One region of the Pseudomonas sp. B21-056 genome, then DNA from elsewhere that is predicted to be linked to it. Evidence: predicted binding sites of a transcription regulator. Region 1 holds the regulator's gene; each other region holds the start of a gene.
What was found. Region 1 encodes sigma-54, which starts transcription at its own class of promoters, with help from an activator protein. Its sites were predicted from a motif close to ANTGGCATNNANNTTGCTNT; they were not measured.
Positions count from the first base shown of each region.

Region 2: glnA (glutamate--ammonia ligase) is a predicted target of sigma-54. The motif match lies at 3,022-3,041, and genes of this name have one in related genera.
Region 3: flgB (flagellar basal body rod protein FlgB) is a predicted target of sigma-54. The motif match lies at 1,976-1,995, and genes of this name have one in related genera.
Region 4: LOY67_RS07625 (flagellar basal body rod protein FlgF) is a predicted target of sigma-54. The motif match lies at 4,970-4,989, and genes of this name have one in related genera.

Region 1 is NZ_CP087203.1:992,282-999,954, reverse strand. It holds gene LOY67_RS04245 (KpsF/GutQ family sugar-phosphate isomerase) at 1-97, shown strand, start outside; gene LOY67_RS04240 (KdsC family phosphatase) at 98-622, shown strand; gene lptC (LPS export ABC transporter periplasmic protein LptC) at 630-1,202, shown strand; gene lptA (lipopolysaccharide transport periplasmic protein LptA) at 1,189-1,734, shown strand; gene lptB (LPS export ABC transporter ATP-binding protein) at 1,734-2,459, shown strand; gene LOY67_RS04220 (RNA polymerase factor sigma-54) at 2,679-4,175, shown strand; gene hpf (ribosome hibernation-promoting factor, HPF/YfiA family) at 4,252-4,560, shown strand; gene ptsN (PTS IIA-like nitrogen regulatory protein PtsN) at 4,573-5,037, shown strand; gene rapZ (RNase adapter RapZ) at 5,040-5,897, shown strand; gene LOY67_RS04200 (HPr family phosphocarrier protein) at 5,913-6,188, shown strand; gene pmbA (metalloprotease PmbA) at 6,338-7,673, opposite strand, start outside.
Region 2 is NZ_CP087203.1:388,390-396,062, forward strand. It holds gene LOY67_RS01745 (DUF4124 domain-containing protein) at 1-140, opposite strand, end outside; gene LOY67_RS01750 (DUF4124 domain-containing protein) at 137-652, opposite strand; gene LOY67_RS01755 (chorismate mutase) at 849-1,403, opposite strand; gene glnA (glutamate--ammonia ligase) at 1,522-2,928, opposite strand; gene thiI (tRNA uracil 4-sulfurtransferase ThiI) at 3,257-4,711, shown strand; gene typA (translational GTPase TypA) at 4,850-6,670, shown strand; gene LOY67_RS01775 (YkgJ family cysteine cluster protein) at 6,847-7,284, opposite strand; gene LOY67_RS01780 (glycogen/starch/alpha-glucan phosphorylase) at 7,539-7,673, shown strand, end outside.
Region 3 is NZ_CP087203.1:4,833,560-4,841,232, reverse strand. It holds gene cheR (protein-glutamate O-methyltransferase CheR) at 1-499, shown strand, start outside; gene LOY67_RS20960 (IS110 family transposase) at 597-1,565, opposite strand; gene flgB (flagellar basal body rod protein FlgB) at 2,037-2,444, shown strand; gene flgC (flagellar basal body rod protein FlgC) at 2,448-2,891, shown strand; gene flgD (flagellar hook assembly protein FlgD) at 2,907-3,626, shown strand; gene flgE (flagellar hook protein FlgE) at 3,656-4,957, shown strand; gene LOY67_RS20935 (B3/4 domain-containing protein) at 5,166-5,885, shown strand; gene LOY67_RS20930 (LysR family transcriptional regulator) at 5,891-6,844, shown strand; gene LOY67_RS20925 (amino acid permease) at 7,066-7,673, shown strand, end outside.
Region 4 is NZ_CP087203.1:1,700,183-1,707,855, forward strand. It holds gene LOY67_RS07595 (class I SAM-dependent methyltransferase) at 1-403, opposite strand, end outside; gene LOY67_RS07600 (phytanoyl-CoA dioxygenase family protein) at 408-1,187, opposite strand; gene LOY67_RS07605 (GNAT family N-acetyltransferase) at 1,184-1,741, opposite strand; gene LOY67_RS07610 (hypothetical protein) at 1,738-2,718, opposite strand; gene LOY67_RS07615 (WbqC family protein) at 2,711-3,469, opposite strand; gene vioA (dTDP-4-amino-4,6-dideoxy-D-glucose aminotransferase VioA) at 3,466-4,584, opposite strand; gene LOY67_RS07625 (flagellar basal body rod protein FlgF) at 5,044-5,781, shown strand; gene flgG (flagellar basal-body rod protein FlgG) at 5,831-6,616, shown strand; gene flgH (flagellar basal body L-ring protein FlgH) at 6,669-7,364, shown strand; gene LOY67_RS07640 (flagellar basal body P-ring protein FlgI) at 7,425-7,673, shown strand, end outside.

The DNA of each region.
Region 1 (7,673 bases):
AGACCACAAGATCAGCGCCCTGGTGGTGGTCGATGCCGAAGACCGCCCGGTGGGCGCCCTGAACATGCACGACTTGCTGCGTGCGGGAGTCATGTAAATGAACGCAGACCTGCTGCAACGCGGTAAAACCATCAAGCTGGCCGTGTTCGACGTGGACGGCGTGCTGACCGACGGGCGCCTGTACTTCCTCGAGGATGGTAGCGAGTTCAAGACCTTCAATACCCTCGACGGCCAGGGCATCAAGATGCTGATGGCCGCCGGCGTGCAGACCGCTATCATCAGCGGCCGCAAAACCCCGGTGGTCGAACGGCGTGCGAAGAACCTTGGCATTCCCCACCTTTATCAAGGGCGCGAGGATAAACTGGTGGTCCTGGACGAACTCCTGGGCCAACTCAACCTGAGCTATGAACAGGTCGCCTACCTGGGTGACGACCTGCCGGACCTGCCGGTGATCCGCCGGGTTGGCCTGGGCATGGCAGTGGCCAACGCGGCCGGCTTCGTACGCGAGCACGCCCACGGCGTCACCACGGCGCGAGGCGGCGAAGGCGCGGCCCGTGAGTTCTGCGAATTGATCCTGCGCGCCCAGGGCCGCCTCGAAGCGGCCAACGCCGCGTACCTGTGAGCCATTTATGCTGAGCAAGAAGATTCGCACCATCCTGCTGTTCGCGTGCATCGCGGCGATTTTCGCGGCGGTGGGCTACTGGAACATCAGCCCCGAACGTTTTCTCGACCGCCCCGCCGCACAGGTCCAGGAAAACGACATCGACTGGTATGCGACCAACACACATACACTGCAATACCTGCCCGATGGCAAAGTGCAGTACGAAATGACGTCCGACAAGGTCGATCACGTCAAGGCCACCGACATTACGCTGGTCGCCAATCCGGACCTGAACATGTTCCGCGGCACGGAGTTCCCGTGGCATGTGCAGAGCAAGCGTGCTGAAGTCAAACCCGGCGGCACCGAAGTTGAACTGATCGACTCGGTACGCGTGGCACGCACCGATGAGAAGAACCGCACGACCATCATCACCAGCACTCGCATGACCGTGTTCCCGCAGCAACAATATGCGCAGACCGAGCAACCCGTTAGAATCGACGGCGCCGGTGGTGTATCGACCGGCACGGGCATGAAGGCGTATTTGAAGGAAAGCAGGATACACCTGCTATCGAACGTAAGAGGACAGTATGAAGCTCGCTAAAACCCTCCCTATTTTGCTCAGTCTGGGCGCAGCACTGGGAAGCGCGAGCGCCTGGTCCCTCCCCAACGACCGCGACCAGCCTATCCGCATCCAGGCTGACGATGCCCAATTGGACGACAAGAACGGTGTCGCCACCTATAAGGGCGATGTGATCATCACCCAGGGTTCGATGAAGGTCACCGGCAACACCGTGACCATCACCCGCACCCCGAACGGCGACATCGACGTGGTGACCTCGGTGGGCAACCTGGCCTATTTCGAGCAGTTGCAAACCGCCGGCGACACCAAGCCCGTACAGGGTTACGGCGTGACCATCCAGTATCACGCCTCCCAGGACCGCGTCGTGCTGATCGATCGCGCCAAGGTCATCGACAAGGACAACAACGTCACCCAGGGCGAAAAAATCGTCTACGACACGAACAAGAAACTCGCCAGCGCCGGTCGCGCCACCGGCAACAAGGTGACCGAGCAGCGCCCACGGATCGACATGGTCATCCAGCCGAAAAAGAAAACCGAGCAAAAGGCCCAGTAATGGCAACTCTGAAAGCCCAGCACCTGGCCAAGAGCTACAAGAGCCGTCAAGTCGTGCGCGATGTCAGCCTGTCGATCGACAGCGGGCAGATCGTCGGCCTGCTCGGCCCCAACGGCGCGGGCAAGACCACCTGCTTCTACATGATCGTCGGCCTGGTCCAGGCCGATCAGGGCCGCGTCCTGATCGACGACCTGGACGTCAGCCACCAGCCGATGCATGGCCGGGCAAAGGCCGGTATCGGCTATTTGCCGCAAGAGGCGTCGATCTTCCGCAAACTGTCGGTTGCCGACAACATCATGGCGATCCTCGAGACCCGCAAGGAACTCGACAAGGCCGGTCGTCGCCAGGAGCTGGAAAGCCTGCTGCAGGAATTCCACATCAGCCACATCCGCGACAACCTCGGCATGAGCCTGTCCGGTGGCGAACGACGCCGGGTGGAAATCGCCCGAGCCCTGGCCACTGCCCCGAAATTCATCCTCCTCGACGAACCGTTCGCCGGTGTGGATCCGATTTCGGTGGGTGACATCAAGCAGATCATTCACCATCTCAAGGCCAAGGGGATCGGTGTGCTGATCACCGACCACAACGTGCGCGAGACGCTGGACATCTGCGAAACCGCCTACATCGTCAATGACGGCCAATTGATCGCCGAGGGTGACTCCGCCACCATCCTGGCCAACGAACTGGTCAAGGAAGTGTATCTGGGCCACGAGTTCCGCCTGTAAGCGCGAAGTGTCTGGCAAATTGTCCCGGCGCCGCTAATTTAACTAAGGCAGCGCCCTGGGGCGCTCTCAGTGAATCCCCGTCATCGGGAAACTAATTGAGAACTTCCCCTAGGCAAACACTTAAGTTTCAGGCATATAATTTGCTTAAGGTTTGGCGCTCCGGCGCCCTTGTAGTGGATGGCGCATGTGCGCCGGCGAATAAGGTGTTAAGCCCCTGCCATGAAACCATCGCTAGTCTTGAGAATGGGCCAGCAGCTGACGATGACACCGCAGCTGCAACAGGCCATCCGCCTGCTCCAATTGTCGACCCTGGACCTGCAACAGGAAATCCAGGAGGCCCTGGAATCCAATCCGATGCTCGAACGCCAGGAAGAAGGCGACGACTTCGACAATACCGATCCGCTGGCCGACAACGTCGAGCACAAACCCAATACCGAGATCCAGGAACCGTCTTACCAGGAGGAAGCCGCCCCGACGGTGGATAACCTCGAGGATGGCGAATGGAACGAACGCATCCCCAACGATCTGCCCGTGGACACAGCCTGGGAAGACGTCTACCAGACCAGCGCCAGCAGCCTGCCCAGCGGCGATGATGACGAGTGGGACTTCACCACCCGCACCTCTGCCGGCGAAAGCCTGCAAAGCCACCTGCTGTGGCAGTTGAACCTGGCGCCGATGTCCGACACCGATCGCCTGATCGCCGTGACCCTGATCGACTGCATCAACAACCAGGGCTACCTGGACGAGACCCTCGAAGAAATCCTCGAGGCCTTCGATCCCGAGCTGGACATCGAGCTGGACGAGATCGAAGCCGTCCTGCACCGTATCCAGCAGTTCGAGCCGGCCGGCATCGGCGCCCGCAACCTGGGTGAGTGCCTGCTGCTGCAACTGCGCCAGCTGCCCGCCAAGACGCCGTGGCTGGCCGAGGCCAAGCGACTGGTCACCGACTATATCGACCTGCTGGGCGGCCGCGACTATAGCCAGCTGATGCGGCGCATGAAGCTCAAGGAAGATGAGCTGCGCCAGGTGATCGAACTGGTCCAGAGCCTCAACCCACGCCCGGGCTCGCAGATCGAGGCCACCGAGCCCGAATACGTGGTGCCCGATGTGATCGTGCGCAAGCACAACGATCGCTGGCTGGTGGAACTGAACCAGGAATCGGTGCCCAAGCTGCGGGTCAACGCCCAGTACGCAGGTTTTGTAAGGCGCGCCGATACCAGCGCCGACAACACCTTCATGCGTAACCAGTTGCAGGAAGCGCGCTGGTTCATCAAGAGCCTGCAAAGCCGCAACGAAACGCTGATGAAGGTCGCCACCCAGATCGTGGAACATCAACGCGGCTTCCTGGACTACGGCGACGAAGCGATGAAGCCGTTGGTCCTGCACGACATTGCCGAGGCAGTGGGCATGCACGAGTCGACAATCTCCCGGGTGACCACGCAGAAATTCATGCATACCCCACGGGGTATCTACGAATTGAAATATTTTTTCTCCAGTCACGTCAGCACCTCCGAGGGCGGAGAATGCTCATCCACGGCCATCCGCGCGATCATCAAGAAACTGGTGGCTGCGGAAAATCAGAAAAAGCCGTTGAGTGACAGCAAGATCGCTGGTTTACTGGAGGCACAAGGCATTCAGGTGGCCCGCCGTACCGTCGCCAAATACCGTGAATCCCTAGGGATTGCACCTTCGAGCGAACGCAAGCGGTTGATGTAACAGGCCACGCCACAGCGTTCCAGTGGCAGGCATTTCTGCCTGCCGCTTTATGCACTGGCAACGAAGGAGAAGCTGTATGCAAGTCAACATCAGTGGACACCAACTGGAAGTGACCGAACCCCTGCGTACGTACATCGGCGAAAAACTCGACCGATTGGAAAGGCATTTCGACAAGATCACCAACGTGCAGGTCACGATGAACGTCGAGAAGCTGCTGCAGAAAATCGAAGCCACGTTGCATATTCCCGGTGGAGAGGTGGTTGCCAACGCGGAGCACACAGACATGTATGCCGCGATTGACCTGCTGACCGACAAGCTGGATCGCCAACTCAAAAAGCATAAGGAAAAGACCCAGAGCCTGCTCCAAGGCGCAACCGGTCGTTAACCCCCCCAATCCATGATCCGACTAGAATCCATCCTGACCCCCGGCCGTTCCCAGGTGAACGCGCCGGGAGGCAGCAAGAAGAAAGCCCTCGAACAAATCGCCAACCTGATCCACCGGGAAGTACCGGATCTGGAAATGCAGGACGTTTTCGAGGCCCTCGTTGCCCGTGAAAAACTCGGTTCCACCGGTTTTGGCAACGGCATCGCCATTCCCCATTGCCGCCTCAAGGGTTGTGCCACGCCGATCAGCGCGCTGCTGCACCTTGAAGCCCCCATAGATTTCGACGCCATCGATGGCGCACCGGTCGACCTGCTGTTCGTCCTGCTGGTCCCGGAAGCGGCAACCGACAAGCACCTTGAACTGCTCCGCCAGATCGCCAGCATGCTGGACCGCAAGGAAGTGCGCGACAGGCTGCGCGGCGCATCGAGCAACGAAGCCTTGTATCAGGTTGTCCTGGACGAGCAGAACGGTCATTAATCATGCGCCTGATCATCGTCAGCGGCCGCTCCGGCTCCGGTAAAAGCACGGCCCTCAATGTGCTTGAGGACAGCGGCTACTATTGCATCGACAACCTGCCGGCCGGCCTGCTGCCGGAGTTGGCCGAGCGGGCGCTGATCCACACCGAGCTGGCGCAACCGCTGGTGGCGGTTTCCGTCGACGCGCGCAACCTGCCAAGCCACCTGTCGCGCTTTCCCGAACTGCTCGAGGAAGTGCGCAACCGGCATATCCAGTGCGACGTGCTGTATCTGGATGCCGATGATGAAACCCTGCTCAAGCGCTTTTCCGAGACCCGGCGGCGCCACCCCCTGAGCAACGCCAACCGCTCGCTGGCCGAAGCCATCGAAGACGAAAGCCAGCTGTTGGGGCCGATCGCCGACCTGGCGGACCTCAAGGTCAACACCACGAACCTGAACCTGTATCAGCTGCGTGACACCATCAAGTTGCGTTTGCTGAACCAGCCGGAACCGGGCACCGCGTTCCTGGTGGAGTCGTTCGGCTTCAAGCGTGGCATGCCGGTAGACGCCGACCTGGTGTTCGATGTGCGCTGCCTGCCCAACCCTTATTGGAAACCGGAACTGCGCGAGCAGTCCGGGCTGGATCAACCGGTGATCGACTACCTGGCGGCCCAGCCGGATGTCGAGGAAATGTTCCAGGACATCTCCGGCTACCTGCTTAAATGGCTGCCCCGCTTTGCCGCAAGCAACCGCGCCTATGTCACGATCGCCATCGGTTGTACCGGTGGTCATCACCGCTCCGTCTACCTGACCGAGCGCCTGGGCCAGCTCCTGCAACAATCCCTGAAGAACGTCCAGGTTCGCCACCGCGACCTCAGCTAAAGGATCCACATCGCGATGCCTGCTCGGGAAATTGAAATCATCAACAAGCTGGGCTTGCATGCCCGCGCGTCAGCCAAGTTCGTCGGGGTGGCAGGCCAGTTCAAGGACACCACCATCCGGGTCGGTCGTACGCCGGAGGCCACGGTCGATGGCAAGAGCATCATGGCAATGATGATGCTCGCAGCGGGCAAGGGCACCAAGATCTACCTGGAAACCCAAGGCGAGCAGGAGCAGGAGGCGATGGATGCGCTGGTGACCCTGATCAACAACTACTTCGACGAAGGTGGCTGACACCGCAAGACTGTTGTGGCGAGGGGATTTATCCCCGCTGGGCTGCGAAGCAGCCCTGCGGGGATAAATCCCCTCGCCACAGGATGCTTTTACACATTAAAAAGGCGCGTCATCCAATGGATGCCGCGCCTTTTTTATCGCAATGAAAGTCAGCTACCCGCCACCGTCATCCGCTCGATCAGCACCGAACCGGTGCGGATGTTGCTGCGCAGTTCCAGATCATTGCCCACGGCCACGATCTGCTTGAACATATCGCGCATGTTGCCGGCAATGGTCACTTCCTGGACCGGGAACTGGATCTCGCCATTCTCGACCCAGAAACCTGCCGCGCCACGGGAATAGTCCCCGGTGACCATGTTCAGGCCATGGCCCATCAACTCGGTCACCAGCAAGCCTCGCCCCATCCGCCGCAGCAAGGCCGCCTGGTCCTCTTCGCCGTGGGTTACGAACAGGTTGTGCACACCACCGGCATTGGCGGTGCTCGGCATGCCGAGTTTGCGGCCCGAATACGTGCCGAGGATGTAGGACACCAGCTCCCCCTTCTCCACGAACGGCTTGGCATAGGTGGCCAGGCCATCGCCGTCGAACGCCGAACTGCCCATGGCCTGCATCAGGTGCGGGCGTTCGTCGATAGTCATCCATTCCGGGAACAGTTTCTGGCCCAGCGCACCTTCGAGGAACGAGGATTTGCGATACAGGTTGCCGCCGGAAACCGCCGACAGGAAGCTGCCGAACAATCCACCGGCCAGCTCGGCGGCAAACAGCACCGGCACTTCACAGGTCGGTACCGGTCGCGCGCCCAGGCGGCTGGCCGCCCGTTGCGCGGCCTTCTGGCCGATCGACAACGGATCTGCCAACAGACTGCCCTGGCGGTTCACGTCGTACCAGTAATCGCGCTGCATCTGGCCGTTGGCTTCGGCGATCATTACGCAACTGAGGCTGTGACGGGTCGACGCATAACCGCCGATGAAACCGTGGCTGTTACCGTACACCCGGCAGCCCTGATGGGTATTGAGCGTCGTGCCGTCGGCGTTCTTGATCCGCGGGTCGGTATCGAACGCCGCCGCTTCACAGCGCAACGCCTGCTCGATGGCCTGCTCGGGGGTGATGTCCCAGGCGTGGAACAGGTCGAAGTCCCGCGACTCCTTGCACATCAGGGCGGCATCGGCCAGGCCCGAGGCTTCGTCCTCGGAGGTGTGCTGGGCGATCGCCAGCGCTGCGGCGACGGTTTCGCGAATGGCATCCGGGCCGCTGGCCGACGTACTGGCCGAGCCCTTGCGCTGGCCGACGTACAAGGTGATACCGAAACCCTGGTCGCGATTGAATTCGACAGTTTCCACTTCACGCTGGCGTACCGACGTCGACAGGCCCTGTTCCAGGGACACCGCCACCTCACAGGCGCTGGCGCCCTGTCGCTTGGCTTCGGCAAGGATCTGCTCGACCTGCTCCTGCAGTGCCGGCAATGCCTGCGGGCCGACGCTCTGA
Region 2 (7,673 bases), 600 kb from region 1:
AGTTGGATTTTCTTTGCATTGCCGGGGCGCGGCTGATCGGTGAAGACGCGGTTGCCTTGGGCGTCGATGTAGGTATAGACCTGCGCCATCCCTGGCAGGACGACCAGCGACAGACCCAGGGCAAGCACCCAGCGGATCATGGCTTGTGCACCCGTTGTACGGTGAAGGTGACGGTTTCGCTCTGTTGCACAAGGGTTTCCCCATCGATGACCTGGACCGCCAGGCGATGCTCGCCCCGGTCGATATTCACCAGTTGCAGGCGCGGCACGTTGGTGGGTTGGCCGTAGGGCTGATCATCCAGCAGCAGCCGGAACTGCTGGGGGCTTTGCAGGCGTGGTTGCGCCCGGACGCCGACGGTGAAGGTGCCATTGTTCGCGCGTAAGGCTTGCTCGGTGGGGATGTCCGTCAGTTCGAGTACTTCGTAGGCCTTGCGCGGCGCTTCACTGTTGGCGGGAGCTGTCGGCGTGTCCGGGCTGGTTGGAGACTGGCGTTCGATGCTATTGAGCGGCGGCAACTCCACCGTCTGGGCCGGTACGCCTTGGGGTGGCTGGTTGCTGTAGGCGGTGTTGCCGTCGGCGTCGGTGTATTTGTAGATCTGGGCTGCTGCGGGCAGTGCCAGTAGCAACAAAACTCCAGGAAAGACACGACCCATAAAAATCAACCGGAAACCGAAAGTGTTGGATGCAGCATAGGACAAGGCGGCGGTTGACCCAACCCAAAGAATTCAAACACTGAAATCCCCTTGTGTGCGAGCCTGCTCGCGATGGCGATCGATCAGTCACATCGCTGTTGACTGACACACCGCTATCGCGAGCAGGCTCGCTCCCACATGGGGAATGTGTGTTGCCTCAGCTTTTGGCGATACACAGCTCTGCAGTCGCCCGGATCAGGGCAAGCCGGTGCACCGGATGCTGTTTGTTGTTGTGGGTGGCCCGGGCCAGCCATTGCGGGCACTGCGGGTCGGTGCGGTAGGGGGCGAAGTCGGCCAGTTGTTGCAAGAGGCGTTTTTGCAGGCGATCAAGCTGCGGGCGGATTTGCCCCACCAGGTCCGGACGCGGGAGGTCCGGGGCCTTGCCTTCCAGGGTCCAGTCGGACAGGTTGATGTACTGCACCAGTTTGTTGGCTTCTATCTGGGCGGTGAAAAATGCCTCCACGGTTTCACCCGTCAGCTTGTAGACCGGGGCCTGGGCGACGGCGGCGGCAATGACTTCTGGCTCGCGCTGACGGTCTTCCACCGGTTTATGGCTGTCCCATTTGCTCAGCGCCACTTGATCGGCGATGGCGATGCGTTCGCCGATGGCATTGAGCAAAGGAGTCAGGGCGTCGGGAGCAGGTGTGGCTTGGGCGGTGCTGGTCAGCAGTGCGGCGGACAGGGCAAGGCCAAGGTGCAAGCGCAAAGTCATGGGCAGTCTCGTCTTCTATGGGGAGCGACGGCCATCATGCACGTAACCTGCGCCCATGAAAAAGGCCTCCCGAAGGAGGCCTCTCTTGTTTCACGCCGCGTGTGCGAGCGCTACCGGATCAGCAGCTGTAGTACAGCTCATATTCCAGTGGGTGTACGAAGGTGCGAACCTTGATTTCTTCTTCGCTTTTCAGTGCGATGTAAGCGTCGATGAAGTCATCGCTGAATACGCCGCCCTTGGTCAGGAACGCACGGCCCTTGTCCAGCTCTTCCAGGGCTTCTTTCAGGCTGCCGCAAACCTGTGGGATTTCCTTGGCCTCTTCAGGCGGCAGGTCATACAGGTTTTTGTCAGCGGCATCGCCAGGGTGGATCTTGTTCTGGATACCGTCCAGACCAGCCATCATCAGTGCAGCGAAGGCCAGGTACGGGTTGGCAGCCGGATCCGGGAAGCGGGCTTCGATACGGCGGGCTTTAGGGCTGTTCACGTAAGGAATACGGATCGAGGCGGAACGGTTGCGAGCCGAGTAGGCCAGCATTACCGGGGCTTCGAAGCCTGGGACCAGACGCTTGTAGGAGTTGGTCGACGGGTTGGTGAAGCCGTTCAGGGCCTTACCGTGCTTGATGATACCGCCGATGAAGTACAGGGCGGTGTCCGACAGGCCGGCATAGCCTTCGCCAGCGAAGGTGTTCTTGCCGTCTTTGGAGATCGACACGTGAACGTGCATGCCCGAACCGTTGTCGCCGTACAGTGGCTTCGGCATGAAGGTCGCGGTGCGGCCGTAGGCATCGGCAACGTTGTGCACGACATATTTCAGGGTCTGGACTTCGTCAGCCTTCTTGACCAGCGTGTTGAACTTCACGCCGATTTCGTTCTGGCCGGCAGTCGCCACTTCGTGGTGGTGAACTTCCACGGTCTGGCCCATTTCTTCCAGTGCGTTGCACATGGAGGTGCGGATCTCGTGGTCGAAGTCGAACGGTGGAACTGGGAAGTAACCGCCTTTCACGCCTGGACGGTGGCCTTTGTTACCGCCTTCCACGTCCTGGTCGGACATCCACGAACCTTGTTCGGAGAAGATCTTGAACATGGAACCGGAGATGTCGGACTTGAATTTGACCGAATCGAAGATGAAGAACTCAGGCTCCGGACCGAAGAAAGCGGTGTCGCCGATACCGGTGGACTTCAGGTATTCCTCGGCACGGTGGGCAATGGCGCGTGGGTCGCGGTCATAGCCTTGCATGGTCGAAGGTTCGATGATGTCGCAGACCAGGATCAGGGTCGGCTCTTCGGTGAATGGATCCAGGACGGCGGTTTCGTCGTCCGGCATCAGGATCATGTCGGACGCTTCGATGCCTTTCCAGCCGGAGATGGAGGAACCGTCGAACATCTTGCCGATTTCGAAGAATTCTTCGTCCAGCGCATCACGGGCCGGCATGGTCACGTGATGTTGAGTGCCTTTGGTGTCAGTGAAGCGCAGATCAATCCACTTGACGTCATGATCTTTGATGAGTTGAACCGACTTCGACATATGTCCTCCGGGTGGCTTCGGGCGGTAATGGTGTGCCCGTAGATATGGGTGATGCCGGCGCGAATACTCTGCCAAGGCAACCTGCCTCACAAGGGAGCAAATTGCATGCCAGTGCCCCAGCTTGGGTTTTTTGCACCAAACCCACGCCTTTTGAAGGCTTGAACAGCGGATTGTCAGACAATAGCGCACTGTAATGTAGCGCAATGAATGGAGAATGACCTGTTTTGGTGCATTAAAAAACTGGGTGCACATTAATTGGTTAAACCTTGAGCAATTCCGCTATAATCCGCGCCCCCCTTTTTCGGCTGGCCGTTCGCGCGCTGTTTTCATGAAACTAATCGTAAAAGTCTTCCCCGAAATCACCATCAAGAGCCGCCCGGTCCGGACGCGTTTCATCCGGCAGTTGGCGAAGAACATCCGTGCCGTGCTCCGTGATCTGGACCCGGTCGTGGTGGTGAATGGCGTGTGGGACAACCTCGAGCTGGAAACCCGCATCGGCGAACCCAGGATCCTGAAGGAGATGACCGAGCGCCTGACCTGCATGCCAGGCATCGCGCATTTCCTGCAGGTGGATGAATATCCATTGGGGGATTTCGACGACATCGTCGCCAAATGCAAGCTGCATTATGGCGATGCGTTGGCCGGCAAGATTTTCTCGGTCCGTTGCAAGCGCGCGGGCAAGCACCCGTTCAGTTCGATGGACGTGGACCGGTATGTCGGCAGCCAACTGCGCCAGCAGTGCGGCGCCGCCGGGATTTCACTGAAGAACCCGCAGATTGAAGTACGCATCGAAGTTCGCGACCAGCGGTTGTTCGTGATCCACAGCCAGCACAACGGCATCGGCGGGTATCCGCTGGGTGCCCTGGAGCAGACGCTGGTGCTGATGTCCGGCGGTTTCGACTCCACCGTCGCGGCCTACCAGATCATGCGACGCGGCCTGATGAGCCACTTCTGCTTCTTCAACCTCGGCGGGCGCGCCCATGAGCTGGGTGTGATGGAAGTGGCGCACTTCATCTGGAAGAAGTACGGCAGCTCCCAACGCGTGTTATTTGTGAGTGTGCCGTTCGAAGAAGTCCTGGGCGAAATCCTCGGCAAAGTTGACGACAGTCATATGGGCGTCATTTTGAAGCGTATGATGTTGCGTGCCGCGTCCAGCATCGCTGATCGCCTGCACATCGATGCGCTGGTTACCGGCGAGGCGATTTCCCAGGTGTCGAGCCAGACGCTGCCGAACCTGTCGGTGATCGACTGCGTGACCGAAAAGCTCGTGCTGCGCCCGCTGATCGCCAGTCATAAGCAGGACATCATCGACACGGCCAACGCGATTGGCACCGCTGAGTTCGCCCGGCACATGCCGGAGTATTGCGGGGTCATCTCGGTCAATCCGAAAACGGCCGCCAAGCGCGGGCGCGTGGAGCATGAAGAGAAGGAATTCGATATGGCGGTGCTCGAGCGTGCGCTCGAAAACGCCAGGCTGGTGCCGATCGATCGAGTGATCGACGAATTGGGCCAGGACGTCAAGATTGAAGAAGTCGGCGAAGCACTGGCCGGTCAGATCATCATCGACATCCGTCACCCGGATGACGCTGAAGACGACCCGTTGAGCGTCGCCGGCATCGAGGTACAAACGATGCCGTTCTATGCAGTGAACGCGCGTTTCAAGGAACTGGACCCTACTCGCCAGTACCTGCTGTATTGCGACAAAGGCGTGATGAGTCGCCTGCATGCCCACCATCTGCTCAGTGAGGGGCATGCCAATGTGCGCGTTTATCGACCGAGCTAAGTGCCCGGGGCTGTTTGCCTGTGGCCTGCGTCACCGGCCCCCCGACGCCGCCGACAAGCTGTAGCGGCTTTGTCGGACTCAACGTAAATCGCTGCCACGACCTGTCAGCACACCGAATCCTCTGATCGAGATACACAAGTGATCGAAAATCTACGCAACATCGCCATCATTGCCCACGTTGACCATGGTAAGACCACCCTGGTAGACAAACTCTTGCGTCAATCCGGCACCCTGGAGCGCAACGAGCTCAACGACGAGCGCGTGATGGACTCCAACGACCAGGAAAAAGAGCGTGGTATCACCATCCTGGCGAAAAACACCGCCATCAACTGGAACGGCTACCACATCAACATCGTGGACACCCCGGGCCACGCCGACTTCGGTGGTGAAGTAGAGCGCGTGATGTCGATGGTCGACTCCGTGCTGCTGCTGGTCGACGCCCAGGACGGCCCTATGCCGCAAACCCGTTTCGTGACCAAGAAAGCGTTCGAAGCCGGCCTCAAGCCGATCGTCGTGATCAACAAGGTCGACCGTCCGGGCGCGCGTCCTGACTGGGTTCTGGACCAGATCTTCGACCTGTTCGACAACCTGGGCGCCACCGACGAACAACTGGACTTCCAGGTCGTCTACGCCTCGGCCCTGAACGGCATTGCCGGTCTGGATCACACCGACATGGCTGAAGACATGACCCCGCTGTACCAGTCGATCGTCGACAACGTACCCGCGCCGGCCGTTGACCGTGACGGTCCGTTCCAGATGCAGATCTCGGCCCTGGACTACAACAGCTTCCTGGGTGTGATCGGTGTTGGCCGTATCGCCCGTGGTCGCGTCAAGCCGAACACCCCGGTCGTTGCCATCGACGTCGACGGCAAGAAGCGCAACGGCCGTATCCTGAAGCTGATGGGTCACCACGGTCTGCACCGTGTGGACGTCGAAGAAGCGGCTGCCGGCGACATCGTCTGCATCAGCGGCTTCGAAGAGCTGTTCATCTCCGACACCCTGTGCGACCCGACCGTGGTCGAGGCGATGAAGCCGCTGACCGTCGACGAGCCGACCGTTTCCATGACCTTCCAGGTCAACGACTCGCCGTTCTGCGGTAAAGAAGGCAAGTTCGTGACGTCCCGTAACATCAAGGAACGTCTGGACAAAGAGCTGCTGTACAACGTGGCACTGCGCGTTGAAGAAGGCGACTCGGCCGACAAGTTCAAGGTCTCCGGTCGTGGTGAGCTGCACCTCTCGGTACTGATCGAAACCATGCGTCGCGAAGGCTTCGAAATGGCAGTAGGTCGTCCGGAAGTGATCATCCGCGTCGTCGACGGCAACAAGCAGGAACCGTTCGAGAACGTCACCATCGACATCCCTGAGGAATCCCAGGGCAAGGTCATGGAAGAAATGGGCCTGCGTAAAGGCGACCTGACCAACATGTCCCCGGATGGCAAAGGGCGCGTGCGCCTGGAGTACAACATCCCGGCGCGTGGCCTGATCGGTTTCCGTAACCAGTTCCTGACCCTGACCAACGGTGCTGGCATCCTGACCTCGATCTTCGATCGCTACGACACCATGAAGTCCGGCCACATGTCCGGCCGTCAGAACGGCGTCCTGGTATCGGTAGAAACCGGCAAGGCGCTGACCTACTCCCTGGAAACCCTCCAGGCGCGTGGCAAGCTGTTCGTCGAGCACGGCCAGGAAATCTACAACGGCCAGATCGTGGGTCTGAACAGCCGTGACAACGACCTGGGCGTCAACCCTACCAAGGGCAAGAAGCTCGACAACATGCGTGCTTCGGGTAAAGACGAAACCATCGCCCTGGTTCCACCTGTTCGTTTCACCCTGGAACAGGCTCTGGAATTCATCCAGGATGACGAGCTGTGTGAAGTGACGCCTAAGTCGATCCGCCTGCGCAAGAAGATCCTGGACGAAGGCGAGCGTACCCGCGCTGCCAAGAAAGCCAAGGCTTGATCGTTTAGCCCCGGCTGAATGAAAAACGCCCCCGGTCGTGAGATCGGGGGCGTTTTTTTATGCCTGGGATTTTTGTGCTGACTATTCGGGCCTCATTGCGAGCAGGCTCAGCACCGTCCATGTGGGAGCGAGCCTGCTCGCGATGGCGCCAGACCCGGCGCCGCAGAATCAACCGATCAGAACCGGTCCAGCGTCCGCGGATTACGCTCGCGCTCCACTTCCTTGGGCTTGTACGCGCAATACCCCGGCCGAGGTCCGACCCGCGGATGATTGCGGCAGGTGTCCGGGCGTTTCTCGTAAATGGTGCACAGGCGGCTCTTGCGGTCCAGATAAAGGCAGTCGTTGTTGCTCATGCGCTGGAGCGTGAAAATTTCCGACTTCTGGTTGTACCGTTCGACGATCCCTTCCTTTTGCAGGCGCTTGGCGATGTTTTTCGGTGGGTCGCCCAACTCGAATTCATCGACGATGCCGATCCGGATCAGGTCCTTGATCTTGACCTCGACCGGCAGCGTGCAGCAGCTCGATACGCAGGAACCGCACATCGGGGCGGAATACTTGGCCCAGGTATCGAGTCGGTCGATCTCCGCGGCGGCGATCAGGTTGGGCTTCATCATCTAGGTGTACCAGCATGCATCAGGGCGCGCGATCATACCGGGACTGGTGAAATTTTGAACGACCATCTGCCGGTTTTTTTTCGTCCCGGCAAAACCCCTCCTTTGGCGGCACGGCCCCTGCATTCATTCGGTCATCGGCAATTCCCTGGCGGCAATTCTCCGGCACTTGGGGAAAAACCACCGAACCAAGAGCCTTTGCCGTCTGTCAGACCGTCTAGGCTCAGACAATTCCATGCTCGTTCGAGGTCTTATTCATGACTCAAGAACCACTTGTTCGCGAAGCTGAAGTGGCCGCATTTCGCGACGCCGTGTTGACCAAACTCACTTATGCCGTTGGCAAGGACCCGGATCATGCGTTTGATCACGATTGGTTCGAAGCCATTGCCCTT
Region 3 (7,673 bases), 2.6 Mb from region 1:
CTGTTCGTCGGGCCAGGAACCGTATTCGCTGTCGATGTCCATCGACGAGTTCGAGCGGACCAATATCGGCCAGTTGAAGGGCGGCGTGCAGATCGTTGCCACCGACCTGTCCGGGACCATGCTCAACAATTGCAAGACCGGTGAGTACGACAGCCTGGCCATCGGCCGCGGCCTGTCGCCTGATCGCCTGCAACGCTACTTCGATCCGAAAGGGCCGGGACGCTGGATGGTCAAGGCGCCGATCAAGAGCCGGGTGGAATTCCGCTCGTTCAACCTGCTGGACAGCTATGCCAGCCTGGGCAAGTTCGACATCGTGTTCTGCCGCAACGTACTGATCTACTTCTCCGCCGAAGTGAAGAAGGACATCCTGCTGCGTATCCACGGCACCCTGAAGCCGGGCGGCTACCTGTTCCTCGGTGCGTCCGAAGCGCTGAACGGCTTGCCGGATCATTACCAGATGATCCAATGCAGCCCGGGGATCATCTACCAGGCGAAGTGATTCGTCCGGGCCGTCAAAAAACGGGAGCCCCTGAAGGGCTCCCGTTTTTTATGGGCGCTGCTTACTTCCCTGGTATCGACAACCCTTGTGGGAGATTCTATGGTGCATGACTAGCCTTCAAATGCCTTTCTGGCTGGTATTCGCTCTGATTCTGCAGCAGAGCGAATACTACGCGGGCAAGCTTGCGCGACAGCGCCACCATGGCCTGAGTTGTACTTAGTCCCCGTGCCAGCAACGCCTCATAGAACCCCTTCCATCGCTCCGTGCGCCTTGCCGACATCGCTGCGTTGTGCAGCAGTCGGCGAGCTTCTGGATCACCTCGTTTGGTCAAGCAGCGGCGACCCTGTTTTCGCCCTGATTGCGATATGCGCAGGTCCAGCCCCAGAAAAGCGATGAAGGCATCGGCATTTTTGAAATCCCCCCGCTGAAACGAGGTGAGCAACCGGGCGCCGGTCAACAGGCCAATGCCTTCAACTTTCATGCAGCGCTTGAGCTGACCCAGCAAGCCTGCGTCCTTCAGCTCATCCTGGATCTTTTTTTCGACCAGGGTTTCCAGCCGTTGCATCGCGCCTATCTGGCGTTTGAACGCGGCTTTGAGTAACGGCTCGTTCGCCCAGCTTTGGCTCAGGCTGACACGGGCCTGGACCACAGCCGCACGGCGTCGGAAAAGGCTTACGAGCCGGCGATACAAGGGCGATGGCGGGTTCCAGGGATGCAGTTCCTGGCCTTCGTTCTTCAGGTAACGGGCCAACAGGCGAGCATCCAGTGCATCGGTTTTGGCGCGCACGTTCACGCCTTTGCGGTAGTGACTGAGCTCATAGCCACCGACCATGTAGATCACGCAGCCGGCCTTGTGAGCCAGATCGGCGAACTCCAGGTGATAGATATTGGTGGCTTCGATGGCAATATCCACCTGCATGGACAAGGCCTTGAGCCACTTCTTAATCGCAGTTTTGTTATTGGGGACTATCTCAAGCTGATCGGTTTCGGCGTGATACATCACCAACTCATCCTTGGCGACATCCACACCCACAATCGGCTTGACGAGGGGAATCGGCATTGCCATTGAAAACTCTCCGGGCTAAGGTTTGAACACTTGAAGGGTTCACCCAGAGGCGCAGGCTTGTTCCTATCGTCGGTCTAGGCCAGATGCATTCTTTATCGGCGCTTGGGTGAAAGGAGGAGGGGTAAAATCTCCCACGGTCTGTACTGCTGCGAACAGTCAGAAGCGAACCTTGTCCCTCCTCCTCCCTTCAAGTCCTACCATACAAGCGAGCCTGCTCGCGATAGCGGTGTGTCAGTCAATATAGATGCCGCCTGTTGGGCCGCTATCGCGAGCAGGGCTCGCTCCCACAATTGCCCTTCGTTGACCTTGAGAGCGGCAGAAAAGCGGCAGCCGGCGGAAAACGGTTGCCGCTTTTCTGGCATTGCCGCCTTGCCGATGCCCGCAAAGCCCCGGTTTATGGGCTTTTGGAAAGTGGCACGACGCTTGCTATATCCATCGCACGTACATTCTGGTCACCCAAAGGTTTCCGACATGAGCATCAGCTTCGATAAAGCGCTCGGTATCCACGAACAGGCCCTGAGCTTCCGCGCCCAGCGTGCCGAAGTCCTGGCCAACAACATCGCCAACGCCGATACCCCGAACTACAAGGCTCGGGACCTGGACTTTTCCAAAGTGCTCGCCGAGCAGAACGAGAAGACCAAGAACGGCTCCTTCGCCCTGAACATGACCAACAGCCGTCATATCGAGGCCGAAGGCCTGGGCAACGGCGACGAGTCGCTGATGTATCGCACGCCGATGCAACCTTCGATCGACCAGAACACCGTGGACGCTCAACTGGAACAGTCCAACTACGCGGAGAACTCCGTGAACTTCCAGGCCAGCTTCACCCTGCTCAACAGCAAATTCAAAGGGCTGATCTCGGCCCTGCGCGGAGAGTAAGCCATGTCGATTGCGAGCGTATTCAACATCGCCGGCAGTGCCATGAGTGCCCAGACCACTCGCCTTAACACTGTCGCCAGTAACATTGCCAACGCCGAGACCGTTTCGTCGAGCATCGACCAGACCTACCGTGCCCGTCACCCGGTCTTCGCCACCATGTTCCAGGGCGGCCAGTCGAATGGCAGCGGCTCGCTGTTCCAGGAGCAGGATGCGGCCGGGCAGGGCGTGCAGGTAATGGGCGTGGTCGAAGACCAGAGCAACCTCGAGGCGCGCTACGAGCCGAACCATCCGGCTGCCGACGCCAAGGGTTATGTCTATTACCCGAACGTCAACGTCGTCGAAGAAATGGCCGACATGATTTCCGCCAGTCGTTCGTTCCAGACCAACGCCGAAATGATGAACACCGCCAAAACCATGATGCAGAAGGTCCTGACCCTCGGTCAGTGATAAGGGGCGAGTCACATGAGCGTTACCAACACTACCAGCGGTTTGAGCCTCAACGAGATTCTGGCCAACTCCTCGGTCAAGACCACCTCTTCCGATAGCCTGACTTCGCTGACAGGGGCTGCGACCGGTAAAAAGGAGCTGGGCAAGGATGCGTTCCTGCAACTGCTCGTCACACAGCTGAAAAACCAGGACCCGCTGTCGCCTCAGGACAACGGTGAGTTCGTTGCCCAGCTGGCACAGTTCAGCAGCCTGGAAGGCATCACCACCCTCAACGATACCGTGAGCGGGCTGGCCAGCAACTACAACTCGTCCCAGGCCTTGCAGGCCTCGTCGTTGGTGGGGCGCTCAGTCATTGCCCCTGGCGACAAGGCGGTGGTCGACACCTCCAAGAGCCTCAACGGCACGGTGGTGGTGCCATCCGCGGTGTCGTCCGTCGCGGTCAAGATCGTCGACAAGGACGGCAAGACGGTTCGCACCATCGACCTGGGTAGCCAGAAGGCCGGTAACTCCGCTTTTATCTGGGATGGCAAGAACGACGCGGGCACCACGGTCGAGTCGGGCACTTACACCTTCACGGCTTCGACCACCATCGATGGCCAGGCCACGTCGCTGATCACCAACCTGCCGGCGACCGTCAGCAGCGTGACGATCAGCCAGACAGGGGGAGAGCTGATGCTCAACCTCGCCGGGCTGGGCAGCATCGCCCTGTCCAAAGTACAAACTATTGGTATGTAGAGCCGACTAACCCGGCAAAGGAGTGGAATATGTCTTTCAACATCGGCCTTAGCGGTCTCTATGCTGCCAACAAACAGCTCGACGTCACCGGCAACAACATCGCCAACGTGGCAACCACCGGCTTCAAATCGTCCCGCGCGGAATTCGAAGACGTCTACTCGGCCACCAAGCTGGGCTCGGGCAGCAAGACCGTCGGCAACGGCGTGCGCTTGTCCAACGTCTCCCAGCAGTTTGGCCAGGGTGATGTCAACAACACCGGCAACGTGCTGGACATGGGTATCCAGGGCCAGGGCTTCTTCGTCCTGAGCAACGACGGCTCCCTGAGCTACACCCGTGCCGGTACGTTCAAGACCGACAAGGAAGGCTATATCACCAACAGTGACGGCACTTCGAAGCTGCAGGGTTACGGCGTGGATGCGAACGGCAAGATCCAGAACGGGATCCTGACCGACCTGCGTATCGACACTTCCAACCTGCCGCCGCAAGCTACCAGCCTGGTTTCGTCGACCATCAACCTGAACTCGACGGCCACAGCAATTACTGCGGCGTTCAATCCGACCGATACTTCGACCTTCACCAAGCAGTTCACTACGCCGGTGTACGACACCCAGGGCAACCAGCACTCCATGGACCAGTACATGGTCAAGACGGGTTCCAATACCTGGAATGTCTACACGCTGATCGACGGTCGTAACCTGAATGGCACTTCGCCGACTGCTGCCGCCACCCTTGCGGTGCCGTCGACCATGACCTTCGATTCGAGTGGCAAGCTGACTCAGGTCAGTACTCCAGCAGTGCCGGCGCCGATCATCAGCAATGATCTGGTATTGAGTGGCTGGGTGCCGGGTACAGTGACCAACGGCGTATGGGCCGCCAACGGCGCCGGTTCGTCAACGATCACCCTGTCCCTGACCAACACCACCCAGTTCAACGCCGACACCGCTCGTTCGCTCCCGGTCCAGAATGGCTACGCCACTGGTCAGATCACCAACCTGACCATCGACGGCAGTGGTGTGTTGCTGGCCAACTTCAGCAACAACCAGACCAAGCCGATCGGTCAGCTGGCCCTCGCCAGCTTCACCAACGAGCAAGGCCTGCAACCGGTAGGTGGCACCAGCTGGAAAGAAACCTTCGACTCGGGGATCCCGGCCTACGATGCTCCAACCACCGGTACCTTGGGTTCGATCGTCTCCAACGCCCTGGAAGAGTCCAACGTCAACCTGACCAACGAACTGGTCGAGCTGATCAAGGCCCAGAGCAACTACCAGGCGAACGCTAAGACCATCTCCACCCAGAGCACCATCATGCAGACCATCATCCAGATGGCTTGATCCCGATGGTTGCTTGAATGTTGTACAAGGAGCCCCTCGCAAGAGGGGCTTTGTTTTATGTGCAACTGAAAGTCAGTCCGAGGATTTACCGGCATCGGACACTCAACTATTCAGATCCTGCATGGCAACCTTGCGAAAACCGGGTCAATGCCAGGTGTGTCCTGCGAGTATATTCGAGAGTGAATGTCCTCTACCGCCGGGAATCTTCGTGACAGCCTTCTCTTATCATATCCACCCAGAAGTTTTCGCAGACCACCCTGACTATCGCCGCGGCGTGGTGGTGTTTCATGGTCTCGACAACACCGTGGCCCAACCTGAAGTCAGCCAGCAGCTGCGCGACAGCGAAATTGCCCTGAGACAGCAGATCCTCGGAAATCCGGCTGATTATCCACAGATCGCCGCGTGGCGGGATGCCTACCGCCAATTCGGGGCCAAGCCATCCGAGCATCGAAGTTCTATCGAAGCATTGAGCCGGCGCGTGCTCAAGCCCGACTCGCTCCCGGACATCAATACACTGGTTGATATCGCCAACCTGCTTTCGCTGCGATATGTACTGCCTGCGGGTGTACACCCGATCACCGCTCATTCGCTAAGTGTGAAATTGCGCAAGGCAGATGATCTGGATCGGTTCCTCGCTGAACCCGGCAAGGAGCCCGAACCCATCCCGTCCGAGGAAATCGTGCTGGCGGCTGGCAGCCGGGTGCTTACCCGGCGTTGGACATGGCGACAGGCTGCGGACACCCGGACGCTCCCTGAAACCCGTTGCGTATTTTTCGACATCGATGGCCTGCGCCCCAGTACCGACGCCGACGTGAAGGCGGCCATCGCGGACCTGACCCACCTGGTGAGTCGATACTGTGGTGGGGAATGCCTTGGCTACGCCATACTGGATGCAGGAAAACCGTCCCTGAATATCAATCTGGAATAGTCTTCATGAGCCCCGCCTTCAATAATCTCAGCATTTCCCAATTGAAGGCGCTGGTGACGATCCTGGAGGTGCCCCATCTCAGTCGAGCGGCAATTATCCTGGGGACCAGCCAGTCGACGCTGAGCCGACATCTGGCTCTTTTTCGCGAGGTATTGGGCGATCCGCTTCTGGTTCGCCAGGGGCGGGAATACACGCTGACTGAACGTGGGCATCAACTACTCGAGCCGCTCAAGAACCTGCTGGAGCAAATTGACGGCCTCGGCTCGCCCGCCATCTTTTCACCCGCTACCTGCAATCGGCGTTTCATACTGGCTGGCTCTGATTACGTCGCCCAGTACATTCTCCCTGACCTGCTGCGTGACCTCGCCGGTATCGCTCCGGACGTCAGTATCGATTTTCGTACCTGGCAGCCCAATCGTTTCGATTGGCTTTCGAGTGGCAAGGTCGATCTGATTACCAGCATGATCGATGAAACGCCCGCGGACTATCACGGGCGCATCATTGGCGAAGACGTTGCGGTATGTTGCATGCGCACGAGTCATCCTCTCGCTGTCTGCACCACCATCAGTCAGCGGGATTACCTTGCCTGGCCGCATATAAAGATCACGGTGGGAGGGGACAAGGACGGATTCGTCGATGCCCACCTGCGCAAGCAGCAACTGGCTCGGAATCTTAAATTGTCGGTTCCGTACTATTGCGCCGCTTTGAGCGTCCTGCAGCAGAGCGATGCACTGCTGACACTGCCTGAGCACATTGCGCGCCGTTGGGCCGAGCAGGCTGAGATCTGCTTTCGCCCCCTGTCGTTTATCGAACATCAGTTTCGGTATTGGGTTGTCTGGCACAGTCGCAGCCAAACCTCGGCCGAGCAACAATGGTTCCGCCAATTTGTTTATCAACATTGCCGTGGGTCTCAATTTCTCAGTCCGGGTGATCACCTTCCGCATGGCCGGGGCCTTTGATTATCCATATCCTGCATAGCAACTATGCAGCCATGCCGGCTGTTCGCAAAGTATCAGGGTGGTAATGTAAAACTACATCGACTGGCCAGCGGCTATTCGATAGAGAGCAAGCCCAATAATCATAGTGATGGGTATTGTTGCCCATTTATACCTGCCGAAATCGCATCTCATCTGACGCCCAGTGAACGTTATATGAGGTGAATACATTGAGAAGAATAATGATGAGCAGACTACAGAGTTCTGGCCCCGAGCTTTCGCGCGGCTTGTCGAACCGCCATATCCAAATGATTGGCTTGGGTGGCGCCATCGGTACTGGTTTGTTTCTGGGCAGCGCTGGGGTAATAAAGTCAGCCGGACCAGGACTTCTGATCGGCTATGCGATTGCAGGGATGATTGCATTTCTTATCATGCGGCAACTGGGTGAGATGCTGGTTGACGAGCCTGTGTCCGGCTCGCTTAGTTATTTTGCCAGAAAATATTGTGGCGGTTTTACAGGCTATCTGACTGGCTGGAATTACATCGCGGCGTATGTGCTGGTGGGAATGGCCGAACTTACCGCGATCGGCAAGTATATTCAGTTCTGGTGGCCTGAAGTTCCGACATGGACAACCGCGGCCTGTTTCTTTCTGATCGTGAATGGCATGAACCTCCTGAAGGTGCGTGTCTACGGGGAGGTGGAGTTCTGGTTCGCGCTGGTGAAGGTCCTGGCGATCATCGCCATGATCGGATTTGGCGGCTGGCTGCTCTTTGGCCCGACCCGACCGTTGGAAGCATCCGTTTCCAACCTCTGGTCGCACGGCGGCTTTCTCCCCAACGGCGTTGGTGGCCT
Region 4 (7,673 bases), 710 kb from region 1:
TGAACAGGCGACCACCCGGGGCGAGCCAACTGTGAATGCGCTTGAGCACCGCCTGGCGGTCGTCGAGGTGTTCCAGCGTGTGGATCAGGAAGATGTTGGCGAAGCGTGGTGGCAGCTCGGCTTCTTCAAAGGTACTGCAGACGAAACTGACGCCTGAGCCGACCTTGTTCCGAGTGACTTCGATCAGGTCGCTGGCCGCTTCGATGACTGTCAGGTCGGCAAAGCGTTCGGCGAACAGGGCCGTGAAGGCGCCTTCGAAGCAGCCCATTTCCAAGGTCGGCCCCTCCGCCAGCCAGGGGCCGAAGCTGTCCAGCATATAGCGTCGCAGGCGCGAGTCGAAATCGTAGAAATAGCTGCGGTGAGCGTTATCTTGAAATTCTTTGTTGTAGTCGCGTGTGGACATGGCGTTATTCCTGGCTTTTCCTGTAGAAACGTTGTTCTTCAGGTTGGTACCACTCATGAAGGGTCGAGGGAGTGCGGGCATACCACCCCAGCAGTTGTTGCAGCGCCGGTGTCTGCGCGAGACAGAATTCGTCGCCAAGCGCCCGGCAATAGTCGAATTGCGGTTTGAAATGGCTGCGTGTGAACGTCAGTGTCAGGCAGCGTCGTGGCAGGTCGGTGCGGTTGACGCCGGCAGCATGCCAGATGCGTGAGTCGAACAAGTAAATCGAACCGGCACTGCCGAGGGCCTTGCGGGCCTGGGCTTCGAATACCTGAGGGTCGGGTTTTTCAGGTGCGGTATGCGAACCTGGCAGAAACAGGGTTGCGCCGTTGTCGGGGGTGAAGTCGTCGAGTAGCACCAGGGCCTGGGCCATCTGCATGGATTCGGCTGACCAGGAGCGCACGTCCCGGTGCACATTTCGCACATAGGCGTCGGTGCTGTTCAGGTTGTTCAGACCACCAAATGAATTGAGGATTGCTGCGCCGCCGAGCATATGTCGCAAGAGGTCGACGATCCCCCATCCGGCGAACCGGTCGAGCAGTTCGACGAAATGAGTGTCTTGAGCAAGGATATGGTGTGCGGTTTGCTCGGTCCTCTGGGTGATACCGTTTTCCAGCTGTACCCGACGGCAACGTTCTATGGCGCTGGCGAGGTCTTCACGCAACTGGCCGAGCAGCGGTTCCGTAATAAGGGACGGCAGGCAGGCGTAGCCGTTCGCTTGCAGCGCTTGTAAGGCCTGATTCATGGAGTGTCTCCCCGGGCGGCTTGCCAGGCACGGTACTCTTCAGCGCTTACGCCGAGCAGGATGCGGTCCCAGCGCTGGCCCTTGCGGTAGTACCACTGGCGCTGCACGCCTTCAATAACCCAGGGGGTCTTGCGGGTATAGGTCGCCAGGGAGGCGGCGTTGTACTCAATGATGGTAGTCGAGAGGCGGCTCAGGCCCAGTTCGTCGAAGGCGTAGCGCATCACTGTGGCAATCACGTCGGTGCCATGGCCTTGGCCGCGCAGGGATGGGGCACCGATCATCATGCCGTGTTCGGCTGTGCGGTTCTTCCAGTCGATGCTGACCAGGTTCGCCGTACCAATCAGGCCCTGGCCCTGAACCTCGATCCCAAAGCGCTGGTTGAGGGAGTCGCTCTTGAGGCTCAGCAACCACTCCCGTTGTGCTTCCCGTGAGGTGGGGAAATGCCAGCCGCCCAGGAGGCTCCAGAGAGCCTCGTCATTGGACCACTGATGCAGCAGCGGTAGGTCCTCGAGCTCCAACGCCCTCAGCAGGACGTGTTGACCTTGAATACTCATGATTTCCCCGTGTTCTGAAGGATGGCGTCGGCAAGACGATTCATGTCATCGACGTTGTATCGCTGGTCGATCGGTAGCGGTAGTAAGCATTCTGCCCAGTCTCTTTCTATGGTCGGCGCGGTGGCCGTACTTAGCACTTCGCGCCAATAACCAGGCACATAGATGTGTTGTTCCAGCAGTTGAGTACGCAGCCGGGTCGCCGTTTCGGCGGATTTGGCCAACAGCGGGTAGCACAGAGTGGCAACAGGCTGTGCGGGCCAACTGCAGAAGCGGTTGCAATGGTCCAGGCGTTGGCGCAGTTGCGCGAAGTTATCCATCCTCTGCCTGGCGATTTCCTGGTAATCGATGCTGTCGAGCACGCGGGCTGTGCTGGTGGCCATGGCTTTGATGCCGTCGTTCTCCAGTGCCTGTTCCAATGCCTGGAACACCGCATAGTGATCTTGAGGAGGGTCTTCGAGGCGACCCAGAAGCGCGCCGAAACGTGCCTGAGAGCGGCTGCTCTCGGCTTGCGGCAGATCAGCTGGCCCATTGACCAACCAGCCACCATCGGGAACGCCGACGAACTTGCGGGGTGAATACAGGGTCGCAATCCCGGGCAGCGGCACTGAAAACAGCGCCTGGGAATTGTCGACGATCAGTCGTTGACCGTAGCGTGCGGCAAGCACTGTGCCGATGTAGTCGGTCTTGAGTCCGAAGTAATTGACGAACAGCAGAGCCTCATCGGCCTCCAGGGGCGGGAAGACCGGCAATTCGAGCTGTTCGGAGAGTGCATAGCGCAACACCTCGATGCCGGATCCGTGCAGCACGTCCTGCATGACGTCGCATATGTAAAAAGGCAAATGAACCCGGCGCAGCTTGCGCGCCAATAGCAAAGCCTTGAAGGCTGAGCGGGCTGAGTTGAAGCCCACTGCCTGCGGATAAGGATGTTGCCCCTTACGCAGCTCCAGTTCGAAATAACCGCCGATGGCTTCAGGCACGGACAATTTCCCCGCATTTCGCCCAGGCGCCTACCGTTTGCGGATCGTTGTACATCAGGGCGTCGAGAATCGACAGACCGGGCACGAAGGGGTGTTCATCCGAACCCTGTCGATAGTCGGGTAAGGTAGGCTTGAGCAATTCAAGGGTGATACCCGCTTGCTGGAATGCCTCGGCCTGATAGAGATGCCCACCGTTGAAGGGATTGAGGTAATGGGTACCAGTGCTTGCCTGAACCACTTCAAGGACCCGGTCCTGGGCTTTGCTGTCGGCGGAAATCGGCAGGTCGCTGGAACGGGTGATCGGGGTTTGCAGCCCGATCAGGCTGCAGCAGGCCCGTAATATCCGTTCGTTGAGCTCGGCAATGCTTCGGGCTGGCGCGACCAGCAGCGCTTCCAGCCACGCCAGCATGCGTGAAACGTGAGGTGCGCGGCGATAGGCGAAGCTCAGCTGGTTGAGAATATCGCCAGGGTCGAACGCCTCGGAAATGCGCTTCTCCATGATTTGCTGCGTGTGACTGCCCTTGGTCAACGGCACCCGAAACCACTTCGGTTCCTGGCCCAGTAGATAACGGTTGCGTTCGATCCAGCCGTTCTTGATGAACTGCACATTGTCATAGATGACAAAGCAATCGACCGCGGCGATCAGTTGGAAGTAACCCAGGTAGGGCAGGAAATAAGGTTGCATCAGGGCAATCCGATGCTGCCGGTCCGCTGCCGCGGCGCAGGCATTCGAGGTGTGGGCCAGGCTCATGCCACCCGGGCCTTGAGCAGCACCTCGATGATCTGCTCCTGGGCCTGCGGATCGAGGTCCGGATAGATCGGCAGGCATAGCACCTGGCGGGACACCTCGTAGGCATTCCCCAACTGAGAAAGATCCGAACTGGGAAGGCCGCGGTACATCGGGAATTCGCTGATGAGGGGGTAGAAATACCGGCGTACCAGGATGTTTTCTGCGCGGTAACGGTCGTACAGCTCGTCCCGACTTACCCCGAAACGCTCACCGTCGACCAGGATCGGACAATAGGCATAGTTCCAGTCCAGCCCCTGCGGTTGCTCCAGCAGGCTGATACCGGCGATGCCTTTCAGCGCCCTCTGGTAGTACTCGAACACTTTTTTGCGACGACCGAGGGCCTCGTCGATGTGGCGCAACTGCATCACGCCGAATGCCGCCTGCAGCTCGTTCATCTTCCCGTTGATGCCGGGAGCCATGACCGTTACTTCATCGGCAAAGCCGAAGTTCTTCAGGTAATCGATGCGGCGCTTGATCTTTGCGTCAGGGCAGATGATGGCGCCGCCTTCGAAGGTGTTGAATACCTTGGTGGCGTGGAAGCTGAGAATCGACAGGTCGCCGTTGTTGAGAATGCTCGCGCCATTATGGCGGACACCGAACGCATGTGCGGCATCGTAGATGACCTTGAGTCCATAGGTGTCGGCGACGGCCTGGATGCCCTCGACATCACAGGGAATGCCATAGCAATGAACGGGCAGAATCGCCGAAGTGGCCGGGGTGATGGCTTCGGCTATACGTTGCGGATCGAGGTTCTTGGTGACCGGATCGATGTCTACGAACACCGGCTTGAGGTTGTTCCACAGCAGCGAGTGAGCCGTAGCGACGAATGAATACGGTGTCGTGATGACTTCACCGGTAATACGTAGCGCCTGTAGGGCCGTCACCAATGCCAGGGTGCCATTGGAAAACAGCGAAATATGCTGGACACCGAGGTATTCGGCCAGCTCCTGTTCCAGTTGTTCGTGGAAGGGACCACCGTTGGTCAGGCGTTTACTGTCCCAGATCCGCTGCAGGTAAGGGATGAACTCCTCCAGAGGCGGGAGGAGCGGGCTGGTAACGGTGATGGAGTTGGCCATGGGTACACTGCTCGGGTTGACTAAAAAATGGCACGCAGCTCGAGAGTCCTTTCGGTCTGGCATGTTACCGCCGTCAATATCGACGGTCGCAACGCCATGAAACCGGCAACTGGCTCTTGATGTGTGGATTCCAGCAAAAAATCGGCCAACTCCTCGGTAAGGGCCGAACGCTGCCTAAAGGGTGGAGGCAGGCTTGCTTGTGATTGAGCCTCATGCGCGGTGATCGATACAGGTGACGCCGCCGCTGTCGTGAGCAAGCTGTGAGGCTGACTCTTGCCACTTACCGGCATGTCACCGCCGGTTTTTCGTCTTCGATACATTTCCTTCTTCCCCGCAAAAACCCTGCAAGTCCTTTGTTTGCCTGGGCTCGAGCCGCCAGAAAAAAGTTGGTCTGCAAATTGCTTATGGCTGAGCAGTACAGCAGTGGGCGGCAAACGTCCGGCATGCAGAGGAACGACAGTGGACAAGTACCTTTATGTGGCAATGACCGGCGCCAGCCAGAACGCACTGGCGCAGCGGGCCCATGCCAACAACCTGGCGAACATCTCCACCAATGGCTTTCAGAAAGACTTGGAGCAGGCACGTTCGATGCCGGTGTTCGGCGACAGCTTTCCGGCGCGGGCGTTTGCCATGTCCGAGCGGCCTGCCACCGACTTCACTCCGGGCGCTCTGGTGCAAACCGGTCGCGATCTCGACGTGGCGGTCAGCGGGCCGGGCTGGATGGCCGTGCAGAACCCTGACGGCGGTGAAAGCTACGTGCGCACCGGCAGCCTCAATGTCGACGCCCTGGGCGTGCTGCGGGCCGGCAACGGTATGCCGGTGATGGGTAACGGCGGTCCTATCGCCGTGCCGCCGGAGCAGAAGATCGAAATCGGCCAGGACGGCACCATCAGCATCCGTGCCATGGGCGAAGGCCCACGCGTGATGGCTGAAGTGGACCGCATCAAACTGGTCAACCCGGACCTCAAGAACATGACCAAGGGCCTGGACGGTTCCATCCGTACCAAGGACGGCCAGCCGGCACCGATCGACGCCAACGTGCAACTGGTGTCGGGGTTCCAGGAAGCGAGCAACGTCAATGCTGTGGACGAGATGACTTCGGTGCTGGCCCTGGCCAAGCAATTCGAGCTTCACGTGAAAATGATGAACACCGCCAAAGAAGGCGACGAGGCCATGGCTCGGGTCTTGCAGATCTAACCATTAATTAAAGCGTCGCGCCGAAAATCAGGCGTACGAGGAGAATCGAATGCTTCCGGCTCTGTGGGTTGCCAAAACAGGTCTGTCCGCCCAGGACACCAACCTGACCACCATTTCCAACAACCTGGCGAACGTTTCGACCACGGGTTTCAAACGTGATCGTGCCGAATTCCAGGACCTGCTGTATCAAATCAAGCGCCAGCCCGGTGCCCAGTCGACCCAGGACAGCGAACTGCCGTCGGGCCTGCAAGTGGGTACCGGTGTGCGCATTGTCGGCACGCAGAAAAACTTCACCGCCGGCAGTTTGCAAACCACCGAGCAGCCGCTGGACATGGCCGTCGACGGTCGCGGTTTCTTCCAGATCCTGCAGCCGGACGGCACCACGTCGTATACCCGTGACGGTACCTTCCACCTCGACTCCAACGGCCAGATTGTCAACGCCAGCGGTTTCGCCCTGGAACCGGCCATCATCATCCCGAACGATGCCCAGACCTTCACCGTGGGCCGCGACGGCACCGTGTCCATCACCGTGGCGGGCAACCCGGCCGCCCAGGTGATCGGCAACCTGCAGACCGCCGACTTCATCAACCCGGCCGGCCTGCAAGCGGTGGGCAACAACCTGTTCCTGGAAACCGCTGCCAGCGGCGCGCCGCAGATCGGCACCCCGGGTTTGAATGGTTTCGGCACCACGCTGCAGAACACCCTGGAAACCTCCAACGTGAGCACCGTTGAGGAGATGGTCAACATGATCACCACCCAGCGCGCCTACGAGATGAACTCCAAGGTGATCTCCACTGCCGACCAGATGCTTTCGTTCGTTACGCAGAATCTGTAATCACTTCTATAGGGCGGCCCCAGGGGCGCCTGCAACACCGAGAGGTAGGGTCATGAAACGCTTTGTATCTGTACTGGCACTGAGTGGGATCACCGCGCTTGCGGGGTGTGTCGCGCCAACGCCCAGGCCCAATGACCCGTACTATGCTCCGGTGTTGCCGCGCACGCCGTTGCCGGCCGCCGCCAACAATGGCTCGATCTACCAGGCCGGTTTCGAGCAGAACCTGTACAGCGACCGCAAGGCGTTCCGGGTCGGTGACATCATCACCATCACCCTGAACGAGCGGACCCAGGCGAGCAAGAACGCCAACTCCCAGGTAGACAAGACCAGCAACACCAGCGTCGGCCTGACGTCGCTGTTCGGTTCCAGCCTGACCACCAACAACCCGATCGGCAGCAACGACCTGAGCCTCAACGCCGGTTATGGCTCCGACCGGGCCACCAAGGGTGACAGCAAGTCCGGCCAGAGCAACAGCCTGACCGGCTCCATCACCGTGACCGTTGCTGACGTGTTGCCCAACGGCATCATCGTCGTGCGCGGCGAGAAGTGGTTGACGCTCAACACCGGTGACGAGCTGGTGCGCATCGCCGGCATGGTTCGCGCCGACGACATCGCCACCGATAACACCGTTTCTTCCACCCGTGTGGCGGATGCGCGCATCACGTACTCGGGTACCGGTGCCTTTGCCGATGCGAGTCAGCCGGGCTGGTTCGACCGTTTCTTCCTCAGCCCGAAGTTCCCTTTCTAGGTGGCCCAGTTGAATCTTAAGCGGTTGAACCTCAAACAGCTGTTGGTCGGTGCGTTAGTGATGACGGCAGCCTTCAGCGCTCACGCCGAGCGTCTGAAGGACATCGCCAGCATTTCCGGTGTGCGTTCCAACCAGTTGATCGGCTACGGCCTGGTCGTGGGCCTGAACGGCACCGGTGACCAGACCACCCAGACTCCGTTCACCCTGCAGACCTTCAACAACATGTTGTCGCAGTTCGGCATCAAGGTGCCGGCAGGTTCCGGCAACGTCCAGTTGAAGAACGTCGCTGCCGTGTCGATCAGTGCCGAT